3 regions of the Arthrobacter sp. TMN-50 genome follow, and region 1 is predicted to be linked to each of the others. Evidence: riboswitches for the same ligand, from Rfam matches in the RefSeq annotation. Region 1 holds a riboswitch; each other region holds the start of a gene.

Region 1 (6,217 bases):
TTCCACCGACTCGAGCGAAAGGTCGGCGGCGTTGGCCGACACCCCGCCAGTCAGAACAAGGCCGGATGCTGCGGCGATGACGGCAGCCTGCCGACCCATGCCACCGGCGTTTTCGGTGACTGCCTTGGCCAGGGCCGAGAAATTGGTGGTCTGGCGTCTATCGGCGCGGTGACGTGCAATAGCGGCGCGTGTTGTCATTCTGAGATTCTCCAGTTTGATTCTTGGGCTTTAGCGGACACGGAAGCTTTAGCGGACACGGACGAAACTGGAGCCAGCGAGGTCAGCTAACGGGTGCAAAATGGTCGCGTTGACCCCGTTCATTCCGCTGCTGATGACTTGTCCGTTGCCGACGTAAATCGCAACGTGTCCCGGGCGGATGACGAGGTCCCCTGGCTGAGGCGAACCGACCACGTCGCCGTACGCATAGAACTGCTCGGGCCCCAGGTCACCGACCGTCTTACCAACCGAACGCAAGGCCACCTCGACGAGAACCGTGCAATCCTGCACTGCGCCGATCTGCGAGTAGGCACTAGCTACGAGAGCCGCACCGATACCACTCGAAGAAACACTGGCGGGCTGTGGCTTCGGGGCCACCTCTTTAGCGGCAGGCTCCGGAGCCGCAACGGCTGGAGCAGGCGCGGCGGCTGCAGGCGTTGCGGCGGCTGCAGGCGTTGCGGCGGGACCCTGCGCCGGTGCTGTAGCGGGACCCTGCGCCGGTGCTGTAGCGGGACCCTGCGCCGGTGCTGATTCCTGAACGGCGGGCTCGACGACGGCGGTCGGAGCGAGGACCTCAGCTACAGGCGCGACGGCGTCGGCCTGGACCTCAACTACTGGTGCGATTTCCACCACAGCGGGCGTTGCCGTGACGGCGGTGCGCTCGAAGGTGATGTCTGCGGTGGCGGCCGCGCTAACGGAGTCAGCGGTAACCGCAACGGGATTCAAGGGGGTGGAGAGTGCAACGCGCTCAGACTGGCCGATCCCGTGGGCTGGCAGTCCGGCTGTCAGGACCAGTCCCGAAGCTGCGACGATGACCGCGGCCTGGCGGCCTACTGATCCAGCGTTCGACGAGACAGCGCTGGAGATGGCTGTCAAGGGGCTGGTGTGCGTGCGGACGGCCCGGTGGCGGCCCAGAGAAGAGCTAGTTGACACGTTTGATTGCCTCTCCCAATTGCCTGCGAGGTGAGCTGTCGGATTCGGATGGGAGTCACCCGGCCACATGATTTCCTACTGGAAACACGCGACTTAACCCCAAGGATTTCCTGCGAAATCCAGTAATTGGTTCCCCCGCCTCTGCCATGCGAATTGTGCGATCGGACCCCGGGCAGTGGCAGAGCTAGGCGATCTGCTCGGGAGTGCCAAATTGACTAGAATTTGGCACGAGGTTGACGGTACATCAGATTGATCACAATGTCACATTCCGGTCACGGAACGATATGTCCTTGGTTACAGCCAGCCCATGGGGTCCACTGTTTGACCGTCAACCATCACCTCGAAGTGCAGGTGGCAACCGGTTGACGCGCCGGTACTGCCGCTCTGTGCGACCACCTGAGCGCGGTCAACTTTCTGCCCCTCATTGACGCTACTGAGGGAAAGATGGTTATAGGAGGATTCGAGCCCGTTGCCGTGGTCGATGACTACACGGTTCCCGCCGCCATAGGGGTGCCACCCAGCAAAGGTGACGGTGCCGGCCGCTGCGGCGAAGACTTCAGAACCGCAGGAGCTGCTGAAGTCCTGTCCGGAATGCAGCTCGCCGCTCATCCCTGTGATCGGACTTACCCGGTAGCCGAAGGGTGAGGTGAGGACCAGCTCTTTCATTGGCGCTGACAGGGACCCTCGGGCCGCGGCCGGCACGGCGGTCGATCCTGCGGCGGTCATGATCTCACTGAGCTTGACGTCGGCATCGAACGTGCTCTGCAGCGCGGTGCGACTGAAGTCGACCGGAGCAGCGGCCGGGACCTTGATGTCGCGGGGTACTGCCGTTTCGATGACGGCGGCGGCAGCGCCGGCGGCGTCCGGCATGTCCTCGGCCGGAATGGATGCGGCGGTGGTGGGCAACGCGATGGTCAGCACCAGGCCTGAGGCGGCGGCGGCGATCGCGATCTTCTGGCTCAGCCCGGTCACTGAGAGGTCGTTCCTGACGCGGGTGGCCCGACGTCGTCGATCGAGACGCTGGGCGTCTCGGGGACGCGCGGTAGGTACCGGGGCACCGGCACGGCGGCGTCCCGAAGCATGCTGCTTCGACAAAGGGTCCCTTTCGTATATGCCTGCGAAGTTAGCTGTCGGATTCGAGTCGGGAAGTAACTCGGCCCAGATCTGATCCGCTGACACGGCACCGGATCCGGGCTTCACCCCAAGGCGGCAGATCGGCCGCCGTCGATGGGTCCTCCGCCCCTGTCACGGGTTCTCAGCATCCTGATCCGCTGACAGGGTTAGGCGTGCGGATCAGGTAACGCTGATGTATCAACGCCAGTTTTCCATTATCCGCGACCAGACGCAAAAGAGATACGTTCGTTATCTTTTCCTGTGGATAACTTGCGGCAACAGTGCGCTTTACTACCTTAAGGCACTGTCGTGCTGACCGAGACAAATACGTGCGCGGCGACGTCGGGCGGCAGTTCGAGCGCCCCGTCGATCCCCTCGACCCGGACCGACACGTAATCGCCGACCGTCTGCGCGCTGATGACTGTTCCTGGCCGCAATCCGCCCTCATCAAGCTGCGAGAGCAACTCGGGATCCACCTGGATGGGCTCCGCCAGCCGGACAAGGGTGACCACCGACCCCGAGGGGTTGGTTCCGACTACTGAGAGGAGACTGCGCACACCGGCAGCGAAGTTTTCGGTCGGCGGGCCGCCCAGCGCTTCGAGCCCGGGGATGGGGTTGCCGTAGGGCGACTCGGTGGGCTTTCCCAGCAGCTCGTACAGGCGCTGTTCAACCCGTTCGCTCATCACATGCTCCCAGCGACACGCCTCCTCATGGACGTACGCCCAATCGAGACCGATCACATCGGAAAGCAGCCGTTCAGCGAGGCGGTGTTTACGCATCACACCGATGGCGCGACGTCGACCGAGGTCAGTGAATTCCAGGTGGCGGTCGCCGGAAACCACCACCAATCCATCACGCTCCATCCGGCCGATGGTCTGCGACACAGTCGGACCCGAATGGCGGAGCCGTTCGGCGATCCGGGCGCGGAGGGCAACTATGTTCTCCTCCTCCAGTTCCAGGATCGTCCGCAGATACATCTCAGTGGTATCGATGAGGTCCGTCATACGGTTCAGCTCCTAGGCACTGGTGCGGGATGGAACAGCGGGCAGCTTTCGCGGTGGGAACGCGGCACGTAACGCCAGCGCCGAACGTGAGTCCTACGCCTCCCAAGGTTAACTCATTTCCCGCTGGCCCGGGCAATCAGGCGTCGCCGTGCGCACCACGTGGTCTGTTCACAAATGCCAGCGGAGGCAGGCAGTGCGGCAGAATGAAACCCGTCCCACGTTGCGCGCTTACCCCTTGGAGAAACCATGAGCATTTCCCCGGACCACACGATCCCCGCTGGGCTCCTCCCCGCGGACGGGCGCTTCGGCGCTGGCCCCTCGAAGGTGCGCGATGAGCAACTGGAAGCACTCACCCAGGCCGGGCGTACCCTGCTGGGGACGTCCCACCGCCAGGCGCCGGTGCGCAATCTTGTCGGGTCCATCCGGGAGGGTCTGACCCAGCTGTTCAGCGCGCCGGATGGCTACGAAGTGATCCTGGGCGTCGGCGGGTCCACCGCGTTCTGGGATGTAGCCTCCTTCGGGTTGGTTGACACCAAGGCCCAGCACCTGTCCTTCGGCGAGTTTGGGTCGAAGTTCGCGTCAGCGACCAGCCGGGCCCCGTTCCTTGAAGCGTCGACGGTGATCACGTCGGCCCCTGGGACCCGACCCACACCGGTGGCGGAGGCCGGCGTCGACGTCTACGCCTGGCCGCAGAACGAGACATCCACCGGTGTCGCCGCTCCGGTCCATCGGGTGGATGGTGCCGCACCGGATGCGCTGGTCCTCATTGACGCGACCTCGGCCGCTGGCGGACTGGACGTTGACATCAGCGCTTCCGACGTCTACTACTTCGCGCCGCAGAAGAACTTCGCGTCCGACGGCGGTCTGTGGCTGGGCATGTTCTCCCCCGCCGCGCTGGAACGCGCGGAGCGGATCGCTGCGAGCGGCCGTTGGGTCCCCGATTTCCTGAGCCTCAGGACGGCCATCGACAATTCCCTCCTGAACCAGACCTACAACACTCCGTCGCTGGCCACCCTGGTGACTCTCAACGCCCAGGTCGAGTGGCTGAACACCAGCGGCGGGCTAGGGTTCGCTGCTGCCCGGACGGCAGAGTCGGCGGGCAGGGTGTACCGGTGGGCCGAAGCGTCCGACGTCGCAACCCCTTTCGTGGCCCGCGTCGAGGACCGGTCCAATGTCATTACGACGATCGATTTCGACGAGTCGGTCGATGCAGCACTGCTGGCGAAGGTGCTGCGCGCCAACGGGATTGTCGACGTCGAACCGTACCGGAAACTGGGCCGCAACCAGTTGCGCATCGCCACGTTCGTTTCGATCGAACCGGACGACGTTTCGGCCCTGCTGACATGTATCGATCACGTCATCGGCGGCTGACCGAGCCGAACAACTTCACGGCTCGGTGACGGGGTCCCCAAAGTCGGTTTCGATCCGCAACCGACGTCGGGGTGCCCGGTCGTAGCGCAGTCGCAGGTGGTGGGCCCGCCAGGCCCAGATCGTCCCGGCGAGGGCCGCGATAATTCCCGCCGCGGCAGCGACGGCGAGGCTCCACCGCGGGCCGAAGGTGTTGGAGACCAGGCCGACGATCGGCGCACCCAGCGGAGTGCCGCCAAGGAAGATGGCGAAGTACAGGGCCATCACCCGACCACGCATCACCTGCTCGGTGGTGGTCTGGACGTAGGCGTTGGCGCTGGTCATCAGGGTGAGCGCGAACAGGCCCACGGGAACCAGGGCAAGACCGAACAGCCAGACGGTAGGTGCCAGCGCCGCCGCGGCACAGGCGACGCCGAACGCCGCCGCCGCCCCGTAGATGAACCGTAGCCTGGGCTTGCTGCGCCGTGCGGAGAGCAGCGCCCCGGCCACTGACCCCACAGCCAGCACCGAGGACAGCACCCCAAACACGCCCGCGCCACTGTCGAATTCGGTGCGGGCCATGGCCGCAATGTAGACGGCAAAGTTCAAGCCGAACGTACCCACGATGAAGATGGCGAGCAACACCATCATCAGGTCCGGCCGGTTGCGGACGTATCTGAAGCCCTCACGGATCCGGCCCTTGCCGGGCGGTGACTTTTCCAGGACCCGCAGCTCCGACCGTCTGATGGTCACCAGCACAAAGATCATGGCGCCGAAGGTCAGGGCGTTGATCATGAACACCCAGCCCGGGCCAACCGCGACGGTCAGCAATCCCGCCACCGCTGGGCCAACCATCCGTGCCCCGTTAAAGGAGGCGCTGTTCAGTGCGACGGCGTTGGGCAGGTAATCATCGCGGACCAGCTCCGAGACAAAGGTCTGACGGGCTGGCGCGTCAACAGCCGAGACAAACCCGAGGGCGAGGGCGAACGCGTAGACGTGCCACAGTTCGGCAACTCCCACGACCACCAGCAGGCCCAGCCCGACGCCCAGCGCCGCCATGGACAGTTGGGTGATAATGAGCAGCTTGCGCCGGTCCACCGAATCCGCGATCAGGCCGGCCCAAGGGGCAATGAGTAGCTGCGGCCCGAGCTGGAGTGCCATCACAATGCCCATGGCCGCGGCATCCTGATCGGTGAGGATGTCATACACCAGCCAGTCCTGGGCGGTGCGCTGCATCCAGGTGCCGATGTTGGAGACTAGGGCTCCGAAGAACCAGACCCGGTAGTTATGGATATGGAACGAGCGGAACATTCCCATTAGGTGAATGCCGCTCGTCGCGCTCCACGCCTACCGTGAGTCAACTGGTTATCCGCCTCCGGCAGCGTCGGGGGACTCTGATTCGTCCTTGGCGGAATCCTCGGGGCGCACCCGTTCCGCCCAGGGAACCCAGGGCGGTGAGAGCAGGGAGGTTTCCGACGGGAGCAGACCTACCTCGGAGATGGTGGGCTCCTTGCCGCGTGGCACCCGGGCCAGGGTGGCGAACCAATGCCAGCCGCCATAGCCGGGCAGATGGGCTTCGAACCGGTGGGTGACCACCCGTTCGG
Region 2 (6,217 bases), on a different contig from region 1:
GCACCACTTTGCCTGGGGTCTTGCGGGAATGATGGAGCCGCACTAGGGATGTGCCTCCTGGCGGTAATCATGGTCGTCGTGCTGGTGTCCCTGGTACGTTCCGGACGGCTCGTACCCGGGTCGGTGCTGCTGCGCGGTCCACCACTTATCCGACTGCAACCCCTCTCGATCCCTGTTCCTTCGCTGACTCAACTCTGTATCAGCCGGACCTAAAACACCGGCACTCGACCTTGTGGTGTGCTGAGCGATAAGGCTCCCACCCAACGGCATCGTTATGCCCATCGAGGGCATTTCTACAGACTTTCATCAGATGAATTCCAAAGGATCAGATCACTATGAAGCGTTACCTTTCCCTTTCTGTACTGAGCGTTGCTACTATCGTCACCCTCGCTGGCTGCGGCAGCGACACCAATCCCGCGACTTCGGTGGACGAACCATCGGCTTCCACCCCGGAAACAACCTCAGCCGAATCCACTGCCGAGGTATCGCCCGAGCACAACGACGCCGACGCGATGTTCGCTCAGTCGATGATTCCCCACCACCAACAGGCGGTCGAAATGAGCGACGTGATGCTAGCCAAGGACAATGTCAGTCCCGACGTCGTCAATCTGGCCACCCGGATCAAAGAGGCACAGGACCCCGAGATTGAAACCATGACCAGCTGGTTGGAAGCGTGGGACCGGCCGGTCATGCCCGAAGGTGGGATGGCGGGCCACGGCATGGGATCCACCGGTGGTGTGGACGGAATGATGGGCCAAGACCAGATGGCCGACCTTGAAGCCGCGGAAGGTGACGATGCGGCCGAGATGTTCCTCGAATCGATGACTGAACATCACATCGGCGCGGTGGACATGGCCCATGAAGAAATCGACAACGGAGAGAACCCCGAAGCAATTGCGCTCGCCGAGACGATAGCGGAAACCCAGCAAGCGGAAATTCAGGAAATGGAAGAACTGCTCGCCGGATTCTAGCCCTGCGGGTGTTCCACCGGATGAGGAGGGCAAAAATTGGCCCTCCTCATCCTTAGCCAGCCATCAAAATCGGCCCAACCATTGATCTGATGGGTTTTACCGCGGCGGGAAACGGAGACTTCTACGCATCCGGGCATCCGGGGCCTGGATCAGAACTTCCCGACCCGGTCGGGCTCATTCGATCGACCGACCAGGGGCAAAGCTGGCAGCCGCTATCCCAGCAGGGCGAGTCCGACTTCCATGCCCTCGCCGCCACCGACTCCGGGATAGTGGGATTCGACGGTCAGCTCCGGATCAGCGACGACGGAACCTCCTGGGACTTCGTCGATGGACAGATTCCTGCGTTCAACCTCGCTGCAACACCCCGTGACGGTACTGTTCTCGCGACAACCGAGGGAGGCCTGCAACGTTCCACGGACAACGGCGAGACGTGGGCTGCCGTACCTGGAGCGCCCCTCCTCATGTTGACCGCCCTTTCTGAAGGTATTGCTGCGGGAATTACACCTGAGGGCCAGATCCATACCAGCCGGGACGCAGGTTTGACCTGGACGAAACAAGGTATAGTTTCCGGTCAGGCAGCGGCGATCACAACCCACATGCTTGACGACGGCTTAATGCGGATCTGGGTCGCGACCGAAGACAGAGTCCAGGTTTCCAACGACAACGGGCGGACCTTCACGAACATTCGATCCAACCACCAGTAACCGCCCGGACCGGAGGGACGACGGTTCAGAGAATCGGTATCGTTACTTCGTTCGAAGGACGTGGAACCTGATCGCCCCCTGGGCAATCCCTGGGAACCGTTACCCTAATGTGACTTAAATACCAGGGTGGGGTATTCTTTTTCGAGTGATCCTGGCACCCCGCCGAGATCACACTCCCGAGCAGAATGCCGAGCCCTGCCGCTGCTCCGGGAACCGTTCGCACAATCCAGATGGCAGGGACGGGGGAACCACGTTTCCACCGGGCCACCGCACACGGTGACCCTCGGGGTTAAGTCGATCCGACTATCCAGTGCATGACCTACGTCGTTCGCGATGGCAGGAATAGTGCACCGGTGGCGGCCGGCCGGGTGACTCCCATCCGAACCCGACAGCTCACCCCGCAGGCATGGGAGAGGCAAACCACCATGTCACGTACGTCCATCCCGGCACGTCACCGCGCCGCCACCAACCACTCCATCGCCCTCGAGGGCCTGGCCCAGTCAGCGAAGTCCAACGCCGTCGCACTGGGCAAACCAGCAATCATCGCAGCCGCGACCGGCAGCCTTGTCTTCTCGGTCGGAGCTACCGCCCACGCCGGAACATACACCCAGGACGCCGGAAACACAGCTCAAGCAACAACCATCTCAGCGCCCGCTGCTGCCGCGGGAGCTCACACGGTCGTCGCCGGCGATACGCTTGGGGCGATTGCCTCACGGAACGGCATCAGCCTTGACAATCTGCTGACGCAGAATGGCCTGTCCTACGCCTCCATCATCTACCCGGGGCAGCAGATCCAGCTCGCAGGCGGCGCGGCCCCTGCCGCCGATCCCGCTACCGTTCCGGCACCATCCGCACCTGCACCGTCCGCGCTTCAAGCGTTCGCCCCAGTGGCTCCCGCCGCGGCACCGACGGCTGCGGCACCGGCGGCTGCGCCGGCAATGATGGCTCTGGCTTCCGGTTCCATCACCCCGATTGCATCAGACAGTCCTTCCACTCCAGCGAGTGGCGTTGGCGCTGCACTGGTCGCTTCGGCTTACGGCCAGCTTGGGTCCATTCAGGATTGCACCATCCTCGTCGAGCAGGCACTACGCTCCATCGGCCTGAACGTTGGCGACCTTGGACCGCTGCAGTTTGACCAGTATGGAACCCGGGTATCAAGCCCCGCGCCCGGTGACCTCGTCGTCCGCCCCGGCCACATTGCGATCTATGTGGGGAACGGGAACGTCATCAGCAGCGGCATGAACGGGGCCAACCTCACCATTGAGCACCCGCTGTCCGACCTCGCCGGATCTTACTTCGTCCGAGTCAACGGCTAACACCGAGGCCGTACGGATATCCTCCGTAAGCCGAACAAGAGTGGCAGGTGCCCTGAACGGAGGGCATCTGCCACTTTTGTGTTTTACTAACTCATGCCTGACCTGATCTGAATAGTCGTTGGGTATCAGCGTTCGAGAAGCTCAGCGGGAGTCGATGAGGATTTCGGCCGCTCGGCGGGCTTGCCCTGCGGGTTCGATGGTGCCGCTAATCGCGGCGGTGGTTTGTGCGCCTTCCGCCAGGATGGCCAGCTGAGCGGCAAGTTCCTCGGTTCCACCGGCGTCGGCGACCAAGCGGGATAGGTACTCCTGAAAGGAGCGTTTATGTAATCGGGCTATCTCGGCAACTGCAGGCGAAACGGCGCCAAGCTCCCCGAAGGCATTAATAAACCCGCAGCCCCGAAATGAGTCGGTGGCAAACCAGTCGGCGAGATAATCGTAGACGGCCAGCAGGCGTTCCCGTGGGGACGTGGCGCGGTCTACAGCAGACGTGACGCCATCGGTCCACAGCTGGTGCCGGTACCGGAGCACCGCAAGCACAATCGCCTCTTTAGATGAAAACAGCAGATATAGCCGCTTCAGGGATACGCCAGAGGCCTCTCGCAAATCATCCATTCCTACAGCCTGGATGCCGCGCCCGTAGTACAGCGAGTCAGCGGCCTCGATCACCCTGTCGCGCACCTTTCCTTCGTCCATTGTCCCAGTGTACTTGCGGCGGAACCGCCGTTCCCGTAGTGTCGGTAGTATCCTGAGAACGCTCGTTCTCATCCTATTGGAAGGATTCGCTTGATGCCGTACATCACCGCCGGATACGAAAACTCGGCCCCAGTTCAGCTGTACTTCGAGGATCACGGAGACGGCCAGCCGATCGTTCTGATTCACGGGTATCCCCTTGACGGGTCGTCATGGGAGAAGCAAAGCTCGGCCCTTCTTGATGCTGGCTACCGGGTCATCACCTACGACCGAAGAGGTTTTGGTAAGTCCTCCAAACCCACCACTGGCCATGACTATGACACCTACGCCGCTGACCTGCAGGCAGTCCTGGAATCGCTCGATCTGCGTGATGCTGTCCTGGTCGGATTCTCCATGGGAACCGGCGAAGTGGGACGGTACCTTGGCACCTACGGTTCAGACCGCGTTACGAAGGCAGTATTCCTCGGTTCGCTTCAGCCCTTCCTACTGAAGACCGAAGATAATCCTGCTGGGGTTTCTCAGGAGGTGTTCGATGGGTTGCTTGCGGCAGTCAAGTCGGATCGGTACGCATTCTTTACCAACTTTTTTGATGACTTCTTTAACACCAAAGACAACCTCGGCGCCCGGCTTAGCGAGGAAGCACTCGCAGCAAACAAGAACCTTGCCTACGCGGCTTCTTCTCACGCCTCTGTATGGGCACAACCCACCTGGCTCACCGACTTCCGTGCAGACGTCGCCAAGATCACTGTGCCCTCGCTGATCGTGCACGGTACAGCTGACAATATTTTGCCGATCGACTCGACAGGACGGGAGTTCCACAAAGCCTTGCCTGAGGCGGACTATGTGGAGATCGAGGGAGCCCCTCATGGCATGCTTTGGACCCATGCCTCAGAGGTGAATGATGTGCTCCTTCGCTTCCTTGACAAGGAACTGACAGGAAACGGGGGCGAAAAATGACCGAACAGTACATCCTCGAGCGCGCCCAGCAATTGCAGTCGTTGCACACCGCACCGGAGATCCTGCGGGTTGTCAACGTTTGGGACGCCATCAGCGCCACGACTGTCGCAGCACTGCCTGGGACCAAAGCGATCGCCACGGCTGGTCACTCAATTGCCGCCTCCTACGGTTATGCCGATGGCGCCATGCCTTTGGACACGGCACTGGCCGGGGTGAAAACGATCGTAGACGCCGTTGCCCTTCCCGTTACAGCCGATCTTGATGACGGATACGAAAACCCGGCCGAGACGATACGCCGAGCGATCGGGCTCGGCGTCGTTGGCGCCAACGTCGAAGACCGACTGCGACCCTTCGATGAATCCGTCGCCCGCGTGCAAGCCATCATCGCCGCAGCCAACGACGAGGGCATCGCGTTTCAGTTGAACGCGCGCACGGACGCGATTGCACGTGCCGGTGACCGCCCAATGAAAGACAGCATCGACGACGCAATCCGCCGAGGTCGAGCTTTCCTGGACGTCGGGGCAGCCCTGGTATTCGTTCCCGGAGCGCTGACCCGTGACGTCATCGAGCCCCTCGTCGACGGATTTGGAAAGGGACGGCTATCAGTGATCGGAGCCCCCGGCGCCCTGACAGCAACCGAGCTGCAGGAACTCGGTGTCGCCCGCGTCTCCTACGGACCCTTCACTCAACGGGTTGCATTGCGAGCACTTCGGGACCTCGCCACCGATTTGTACGGGGCCGGCGTAATTCCGGTCGACACCCCGGCCCTGAACTAAGCGCCGAACAGTGGCGGCTGAAGGTTTGAGCGCTTGTTTAGAGCTTCAGCCGCCACTCTGCCACCTTCTGACGTCCACCTTCTTGTGTCAGAGGCAAAAAGATCTCACCTGGCTTCCCCGTTGGGACCCTCGCTTACGGACCGGGTCCGGCGAGGTCTCAAGATTTTCCAAAGGTTTCCGTATCATCCTGTCTTCAGAGCAACGTGGGGCGGACGCAATGTGGTGGTTCGCGACACCTAGTTAGAGGGGACCAGCAATGTCTGAAATTTCGCTGGTGGCGGCCACTGACATCCACCAGACCGAGAAGTTTCCGAAGCTCCTGGTCCTCGTTGCGAAATACCGGGATCTAGGGGTCGACTCCGCAGCCCAGCTCCATCACGTTGCCTCGCAGATAGCCCCGCACCTGCGCCTCAACAGTGATGCGGTTTCCGGTTCAGTAGTTCTTTCAACTTGCAACCGCTTCGAAATCTACTGTGAGGCCGCACCGAACGCGGACGTGGAAACGGCATACTCTGACACCCTCACCGCTGTCAGCTATTGTTCCGGTCTACCGCTAGTTAGGTTGATCCCACTATTTGAGTGCCTCTGGGGTTCGTCGGTGGCGGAGCACCTATTCAGCGTCGGAACCGGGCTGCAGTCGATTGTTGCGGGCGAGCGTGAAATTGCTGGGCAGGTTCGCCGAGCGCTTTGCAACGCGCAGCAGGCGGGTACTGTGAGCGGGCTCCTAGTGCGCCTCTTCGAGACAGCATCCAAAACAGCAAAGGAGGTCGGCGCACGCACCACGCTAAGTCGCTCCAGCAGGT
Region 3 (6,217 bases), on a different contig from region 1:
CAGGGCCCGCGCCTCGCCGCGGGTGGTGCGCGGATCTGGTTCGAAGCACACCCGCGACGGGTGGGCCGGCCGCCTGCACAACTTGTCGGCGTCGACGTTGCCTGGAGTGTCGGTGTTGGACATGACCAGGACGGGGGCGCGTCCGGCGGCCACCAACTCCCGCCCAACAGGGAGGCGTTCCGAACTGTCACCGCCTAGCACCACGACGGCGTCCGCCTTGAGCCCGGCCACGTAGTCGGCGCCGAACACCGGCGGGTTGATGAAGAGGGAGTAGCAGGCGAGAAGCCAGACGCAAAACAGGGTGGCCACCAGGGTGATTGATCGTCGCAGCCACGGCCAGAAGGCACTGGTCGCTGGGGGAATCTTCACTGGACAAAGCTTACGGGCAGGCCCGCCGGTGATGAGGGATCAGCGGTGGTCGGAGCGCCGTCGAACCCGTCTGTACCCGCGTGGCGCGTTTGGAACTGCACCCGATCCGTGGTGAGGTGGGGCATGAGCGGCACACGCCGTCGCCGTCGGCGTATGCCGGGCCTGCAGGCTCTGGTTTGAGCAGGGCGGGCTTATCAGGCTAAGATAATACGTCGGTCATATGTTCTACAGGAGTTCCCATTAAGAGCGATCTCAGTTCGCCTTTGATCTTCAATGTCAAAGACCTCGGGCGCAGCCCGGGCAGCATGCGAACAATCGAAGAACATGTACCCGCACCAAAGGATTTCGGTGTGGTTCTCATCGGTGTTCAGGAAGGTTCCCCCGTGGAACTGGATCTGAGACTTGAGGCAGTTCATGAAGGCATTCTGGTATCAGGTACCGCAGACGTCGAGATTGTGGGCGAATGCGGCCGATGCCTGGATCCCATCAGGTACGGCAGCAGCATCGATGTACAAGAGCTTTTCTATTACGACGACGTCGAGTTGTCCGAGGGAGATGAACTTGTTGAAGAGCACCGGGTTGATCGGGATTCAATTGATCTTGAGCCGGTGCTGCGGGACGCAGTGGTAACATCGCTGCCGTTCCAGCCGGTGTGTCGGGAGGACTGCGAGGGTCTGTGTTCTGAATGTGGAGCACGCCTTGCGGATGACCCCGACCATCAGCACGAAATTTTGGATCCCCGCTGGTCCGCCCTCACCGGGCTGGCTGGCACTGCAGCGTCAAGCGACGCGGCAGCAAGTACAGAGTCTGTCGAGAGAGAAGAGAGTTAGTCGTGGCTGTTCCTAAGCGGAAAATGTCCCGCTCGAATACCCGTGCACGCCGGTCCCAGTGGAAGGCAACTGCGCCCAAACTGGTGAAGACCGTGGAGAACGGCCGCGTTACCTACAGCCTGGCGCACCAGGCCAAGGTAGTAACCGACTCCGCCGGCACTGCACTGTTCCTTGAGTACAAGGGACGCAAGGTAGCCGACGTCTAACGACCGCTGCATACCCCGGCAACGGGGTAATCGCAGCGTTCTTATGCGAACGCGTAAGTAGACGTGGCTACTACTGAAGACCTTTTGAAGCGTCTCGGTGTCTCTATAGACGCCGGGACGCTTCGTCTTGCCCTAACGCACCGCTCATTTGCCTATGAGCAGGGGGGGATCCCCACCAACGAACGTCTCGAGTTCCTGGGCGACTCGGTGCTGGGGTTGGCGGTCACTGACGCGTTGTACCGCGACAACCCCGACCTGTCTGAAGGTGACCTCGCCAAGCGGCGGTCCGCCGTCGTCAGCACCCGTGCCCTGGCCGGGATAGCGCGCGACCTCGAGCTGGGTCAGCATGTCCTGCTCGGCCAGGGGGAAAAGCTGACTAACGGCAAAAACAAGGCGTCAATCCTTGCCGACACCATGGAAGCTGTCATCGGTGCCACGTATTTGAGTAATGGTATTGAGGTTGCCCGAGCCATGGTGATGCGGCTGGTTGCTCCACTGCTCGGCAGCGCTGCAGCGATGGGTGCCGGCACCGACTGGAAGACCAGCATCCAGGAAATCGCCGCCGCACGCCGCCTCGGCGTTATTGACTACAAGGTCACAGGCTCCGGGCCCGACCATGCCCGTTCCTTCGAGGCTCTCCTCACGGTGGGCGGTCTGCCGTATGGCTCGGGATCCGGTCCGTCGAAGAAGGAAGCGGAGCAGGAAGCGGCTGCCGCGTCATGGAAGATGCTGCGGGTCGTCGCCGCGGAACCCAAGTCGTCCGCCTCCTCGGCGTCGGTCCCTGCTGCTGCCGCCCCGACCGAGGACGCTGCCGATCCTACTGCTGCCGATCCTGCTGCTGCCGCCACGACTTCGACTGAGTCAGCCTAGGCTTCACGATGCCCGAACTACCTGAGGTCGAGGTGGTGCGCCGCGGCCTGGCCCGCTGGGTGTTGGGGCGAACCATCGACGACGTCGACATCCTCGACTCCCGGTCCATCCGCCGTCATGGGCTCGGGGTCGAGGACTTTGCAGGAAATCTGGTGGGGGCACGGGTGCTGGACGTAGTGCGGCGCGGAAAATTCCTGTGGATGCCGTTGGCTGCGCCGGCCGAGACCGCCAGCGCTGGTTCTGCTGCTGTCGCACCGGTCGCTCTGATGGCGCATCTGGGCATGAGTGGACAGTTACTGGTGAAGGATGCCGGTGCCCCAGCGGAAAAGCATCTGCGGGTCAGGCTGACACTGTCGGCTGCCGAGGATCCGTTGACCGGGCCTTTGCCGCGGGAACTGCGATTTGTTGATCAGCGAATTTTTGGTGGTCTCTTTGTCACGTCAATGGTGTCCACCGCGGACGGCCAGCCGGGCGGCCTCGGGGAACACCCGGTGCCGTTGATTCCGGCAGAGGCTTCCCACATTGCCCGCGACCCGCTCGATCCGGCGTTCTCCTTTGACGGGTTCTACGCGAAGCTGCGACGGCGCAAGACGGGTATCAAGCGGGCGCTTCTCGACCAGGGCCTGATTTCCGGGATCGGCAACATCTACGCGGACGAAGCACTTTGGGCTGCCAGGGTGCATTTCGCGCGGCCGACCGACTCCATGCGCCGGGCCGACGCCCTGCGGTTGGTGGATGCCTGCCGGGACGTCATGGTCCGGGCGCTTGAGGCGGGCGGTACCAGCTTTGACTCCCTGTACGTGAACGTCAATGGTGCGTCCGGATACTTCGAGCGTTCGCTGAATGCCTATGGCCGGGAGGGTGAACCGTGCACCCGCTGCGCCAGCGATCCGCTGTTGCCGGGGGTTTCGCCGATCCGGCGAGAAATGTTTATGAACCGTTCGTCGTTCAGCTGCCCGCGGTGTCAGCCCAAGCCCCGGAATGGCCGCTGGTAGGTCCTGGCCGCTGTCTCCGGAACCTTTTGCCCACTTGTCCTCCACCCGGGAGACTTACCCACATAGCGCAAGTGGGTCGGTAGCAGGTGCCTAGGGTGGGTAATCATTGGGTATGGACACACTAGACGACCATGAACGAACCGGAGACGTTTCTGGATCTCGTCCAACGCTGCCTCCGACCTCTTAGATCCGACATCAGCACCGAAGGGAGGTCCCTTTCCAAGGCACTGCCGCCGTAATCCAAATGTGACAAAACCCCCGGAGCGAAATGTACAGTAAACGGCACGCCGGGTTCCGTTCAACTCAGCGTCCTCCCGACAGATTGCCTAATTCTGCCGCTGCCGCGAGGTCCGTTCGCATACATCCGGCAGAAGCGGGGGAACCAGTAGTGGTCGCCGAAAGACGGCCTAGGGGTGAAGGCGTGGCATCACGCCCGGGTGGCTCCCATCCGAATCCGACAGCTAACCTCGCAGGCACTGGGAGAGGCAACATCATGTCCAAGAATCGTTACATCGCGCGCCACCGTGCAACCCCGCCAAGCGCCATGCAGACCGTGTCCAAGGCAGTCAGCTCACACGCTGGCGCTATCGGACGTCCAGCAGCAGTCGTCGTCGCAGCATCAGGTCTGATGTTGAGCGCCGGACTGCCAGCCAACGCTGCTGGAGAAATCAACGTCCAGGCCGCGCCGGCACCTGTCGCTCAGGCTGCCAGCGCCCCCGCCCCGGGCACGACCACTCACACCGTTCAGGCCGGAGACACTCTGGGCAGCATCGCAGGCGCCTACGATGTCAGCCTTGAGTCGATCTTCACCGCCAACGGTCTCGGCTGGGACTCGGTCATCTTCCCAGGCGAGGTCATCTCACTGACCGGCAGCACCGGTCCGGCAGCGCAGGTAGCGGCACCGGCTCCAGCAACTCAGGTAGCAGCACCGGCCCCGGCAACTCAGGCAGCGGCACCAGTTGCCCCCGCCGAGACCAGCAACCTGGGCATCACCACCGCCTCGGAGGACATTCAGCCAATCGCTGCAGCGTCCACCGGCGGGCAGGTGTCCAGCGCAGGGATCGCCGGAACCGCCCAGTCAATGATCGGCTCACCGTACGTCTATGGCGGCACCAGCCCAAGCGCTGGCTGGGACTGCTCAGGGTTCGTGCAGTGGGTCTATGCCCAGCACGGCATCGATTTGCCCCGCACCAGCCAGGCACAGATGGGCGCCCTGACCCCCACCAGCAACCCTCAGCCAGGTGACCTCGTCGTCCAGAACGGCGGCGGACACATCGGCATCTACATCGGTGGCGGCCAGATGGTCAGCGCACTGAACCCAGGCCAGGGCACCCTGGTCCACGCGGTCAGCGCCATGCCACTGGTTGGGTACTACACCCTCTAAACCCTCCGCTCCGGCGGTACGGGCACGAGTATTCGGATGCGTCATCGGAGAAATCCGGTGGCGCATCCATGCTTTCCGGACAGAACGGTCACCGATAAGGTAAGCCAATGACACCAGAAGCAACAGACGGTTCAGGCCGGGTCAACGGAAGATTGTGCCACGTCACCGAGCCCGCGCACCTCGGTGACGAACTGACAATCACCCTCGGCTTCCTGCAGCGCCAACGCGACCTGGTGGCCTGGAAAATGGAGGGAGCCGACGATGACGTGCTGCGCTCAGTCGCAACTCCGACCGGACTCACCCTGCACGGGCTGGTGCGTCATCTGGAGAACGTCGAACGGTCATGGCTCAGGGATGTCTTCGCCGGAGAGCAGGGTCTCGACTATGACTGGACCGATGAGGACCCCGACGGCGAATTTCACGTCCCACCTCACACCGCTATGGCACGGCTGCTCGAAGACTATGCGGCCGAGGCTGCACGCTGCGACGCCGTGGTCCAGGCAGCCGTCTCCCTTGACGCCACCTCGTCACGGGACGGCTACACGCTCCGATGGATCCTTCAGCATCTGGTGGAAGAAACAGCACGTCACCTGGGCCACATCGATGTTCTGCGGGAACAGGCCGACGGCGCCGTCGGCGAAGAGCCGGCCAATGGCAATTAGGGCGCCGAGGGGGAGTGGGGAAGCCTAGCGTCCCTGATAATGCAGTGCCAGACGGGACAGACCCTCATCGATTGACACGGTCGGCGTCCAGGCCAGCAGCTCGCGGGTGCGGCGCTGATCAAACCAGTGAGCGGTCGACAGTTGCTCGGCAAGGAACCGGGTCATGGGCGGTTCGCTTTCGATGCCACCCCGCTGCCACACGAACTCCACCAGCGACCCAGCGACCCGCGCCATCCGGCCCGGAACCGACCAACGCGGCGGCTGCACCCCACCAGCCCGGCAAATCCCCGCGATCAGCTCGCCGATTGGCCTCGGTTCACCGTTGGTGACCACCACGGCCTGCCCCGCCAACCGGTCCACGCCGTCAAGCGCGGCGGCGATCGCTGCTGCAGCATTGTCCACATAGGTGGTATCGACCAGGGCGGTGCCGGCGTCCAGGAAGGGCAGACGCCCGGCCCGGGCGCGCTCCATCACCCGCTCCACCAACTGGGTATCCCCGGGGCCCCACACAATGTGGGGTCGGACGGCGGCGACCCGGAAGTTCTCGCTGCTGGCGGCCAGAGCCAGCAGTTCAGCCCGTGCCTTGGTTTGGGCGTAGTTACCCCGCACCAGGTCCGGGGTGGCTTGCGTGGCACCCTGTCCCACAAGCGCCTCGCCCACATGCGCCACCGACGGCGACGAAACGAAGACGACGTCCCGCACCCCAGCGGAACGCGCAGCAGACAGCAGCAGCCGGGTGCCCTCCACATTGACTGCCTCAAAATCGGCCGCAGCACCCGCGAAGGACACCTTGGCCGCAAGATGTACCACCGCGTCCCTGCCCTGCACCGCCCGCCGGACGGCCGTCGAATCGGTGACCGATCCGAGACAATCATCGATACCGGTCAGTCCTGATGGTCGA

What was found. Region 1 has a riboswitch for cyclic di-AMP ahead of ACX80A_RS07310 (M23 family metallopeptidase). Riboswitches for the same ligand answer to the same signal wherever they lie in the genome.
Region 2: another riboswitch for cyclic di-AMP. It lies ahead of ACX80A_RS10940 (C40 family peptidase); the one in region 1 lies ahead of ACX80A_RS07310 (M23 family metallopeptidase).
Region 3: another riboswitch for cyclic di-AMP. It lies ahead of ACX80A_RS09010 (NlpC/P60 family protein); the one in region 1 lies ahead of ACX80A_RS07310 (M23 family metallopeptidase).

What each region holds. Positions count from the first base shown of each region.
Region 1 is NZ_JBTNDG010000003.1:218,347-224,563, forward strand. It holds gene ACX80A_RS07300 (NlpC/P60 family protein) at 1-198, opposite strand, end outside; gene ACX80A_RS07305 (NlpC/P60 family protein) at 247-1,149, opposite strand; cyclic di-AMP (ydaO/yuaA leader) riboswitch at 1,155-1,319, opposite strand; gene ACX80A_RS07310 (M23 family metallopeptidase) at 1,444-2,244, opposite strand; cyclic di-AMP (ydaO/yuaA leader) riboswitch at 2,247-2,420, opposite strand; gene ACX80A_RS07315 (metal-dependent transcriptional regulator) at 2,559-3,266, opposite strand; gene serC (phosphoserine transaminase) at 3,513-4,637, shown strand; gene ACX80A_RS07325 (MFS transporter) at 4,653-5,930, opposite strand; gene ACX80A_RS07330 (DUF3027 domain-containing protein) at 5,979-6,217, opposite strand, start outside.
Region 2 is NZ_JBTNDG010000008.1:85,014-91,230, reverse strand. It holds gene ACX80A_RS10955 (hypothetical protein) at 1-213, shown strand, start outside; gene ACX80A_RS10950 (DUF305 domain-containing protein) at 336-971, shown strand; gene ACX80A_RS10945 (F510_1955 family glycosylhydrolase) at 1,034-1,675, shown strand; cyclic di-AMP (ydaO/yuaA leader) riboswitch at 1,884-2,097, shown strand; gene ACX80A_RS10940 (C40 family peptidase) at 2,101-2,991, shown strand; gene ACX80A_RS10935 (TetR/AcrR family transcriptional regulator) at 3,133-3,684, opposite strand; gene ACX80A_RS10930 (alpha/beta fold hydrolase) at 3,778-4,638, shown strand; gene ACX80A_RS10925 (isocitrate lyase/PEP mutase family protein) at 4,635-5,414, shown strand; gene ACX80A_RS10920 (glutamyl-tRNA reductase) at 5,671-6,217, shown strand, end outside.
Region 3 is NZ_JBTNDG010000005.1:152,700-158,916, reverse strand. It holds gene ACX80A_RS09035 (YdcF family protein) at 1-369, opposite strand, end outside; gene ACX80A_RS09030 (YceD family protein) at 633-1,199, shown strand; gene rpmF (50S ribosomal protein L32) at 1,202-1,405, shown strand; gene rnc (ribonuclease III) at 1,469-2,275, shown strand; gene mutM (bifunctional DNA-formamidopyrimidine glycosylase/DNA-(apurinic or apyrimidinic site) lyase) at 2,284-3,270, shown strand; cyclic di-AMP (ydaO/yuaA leader) riboswitch at 3,600-3,760, shown strand; gene ACX80A_RS09010 (NlpC/P60 family protein) at 3,764-4,654, shown strand; gene ACX80A_RS09005 (DinB family protein) at 4,762-5,316, shown strand; gene ACX80A_RS09000 (NAD-dependent epimerase/dehydratase family protein) at 5,341-6,217, opposite strand, start outside.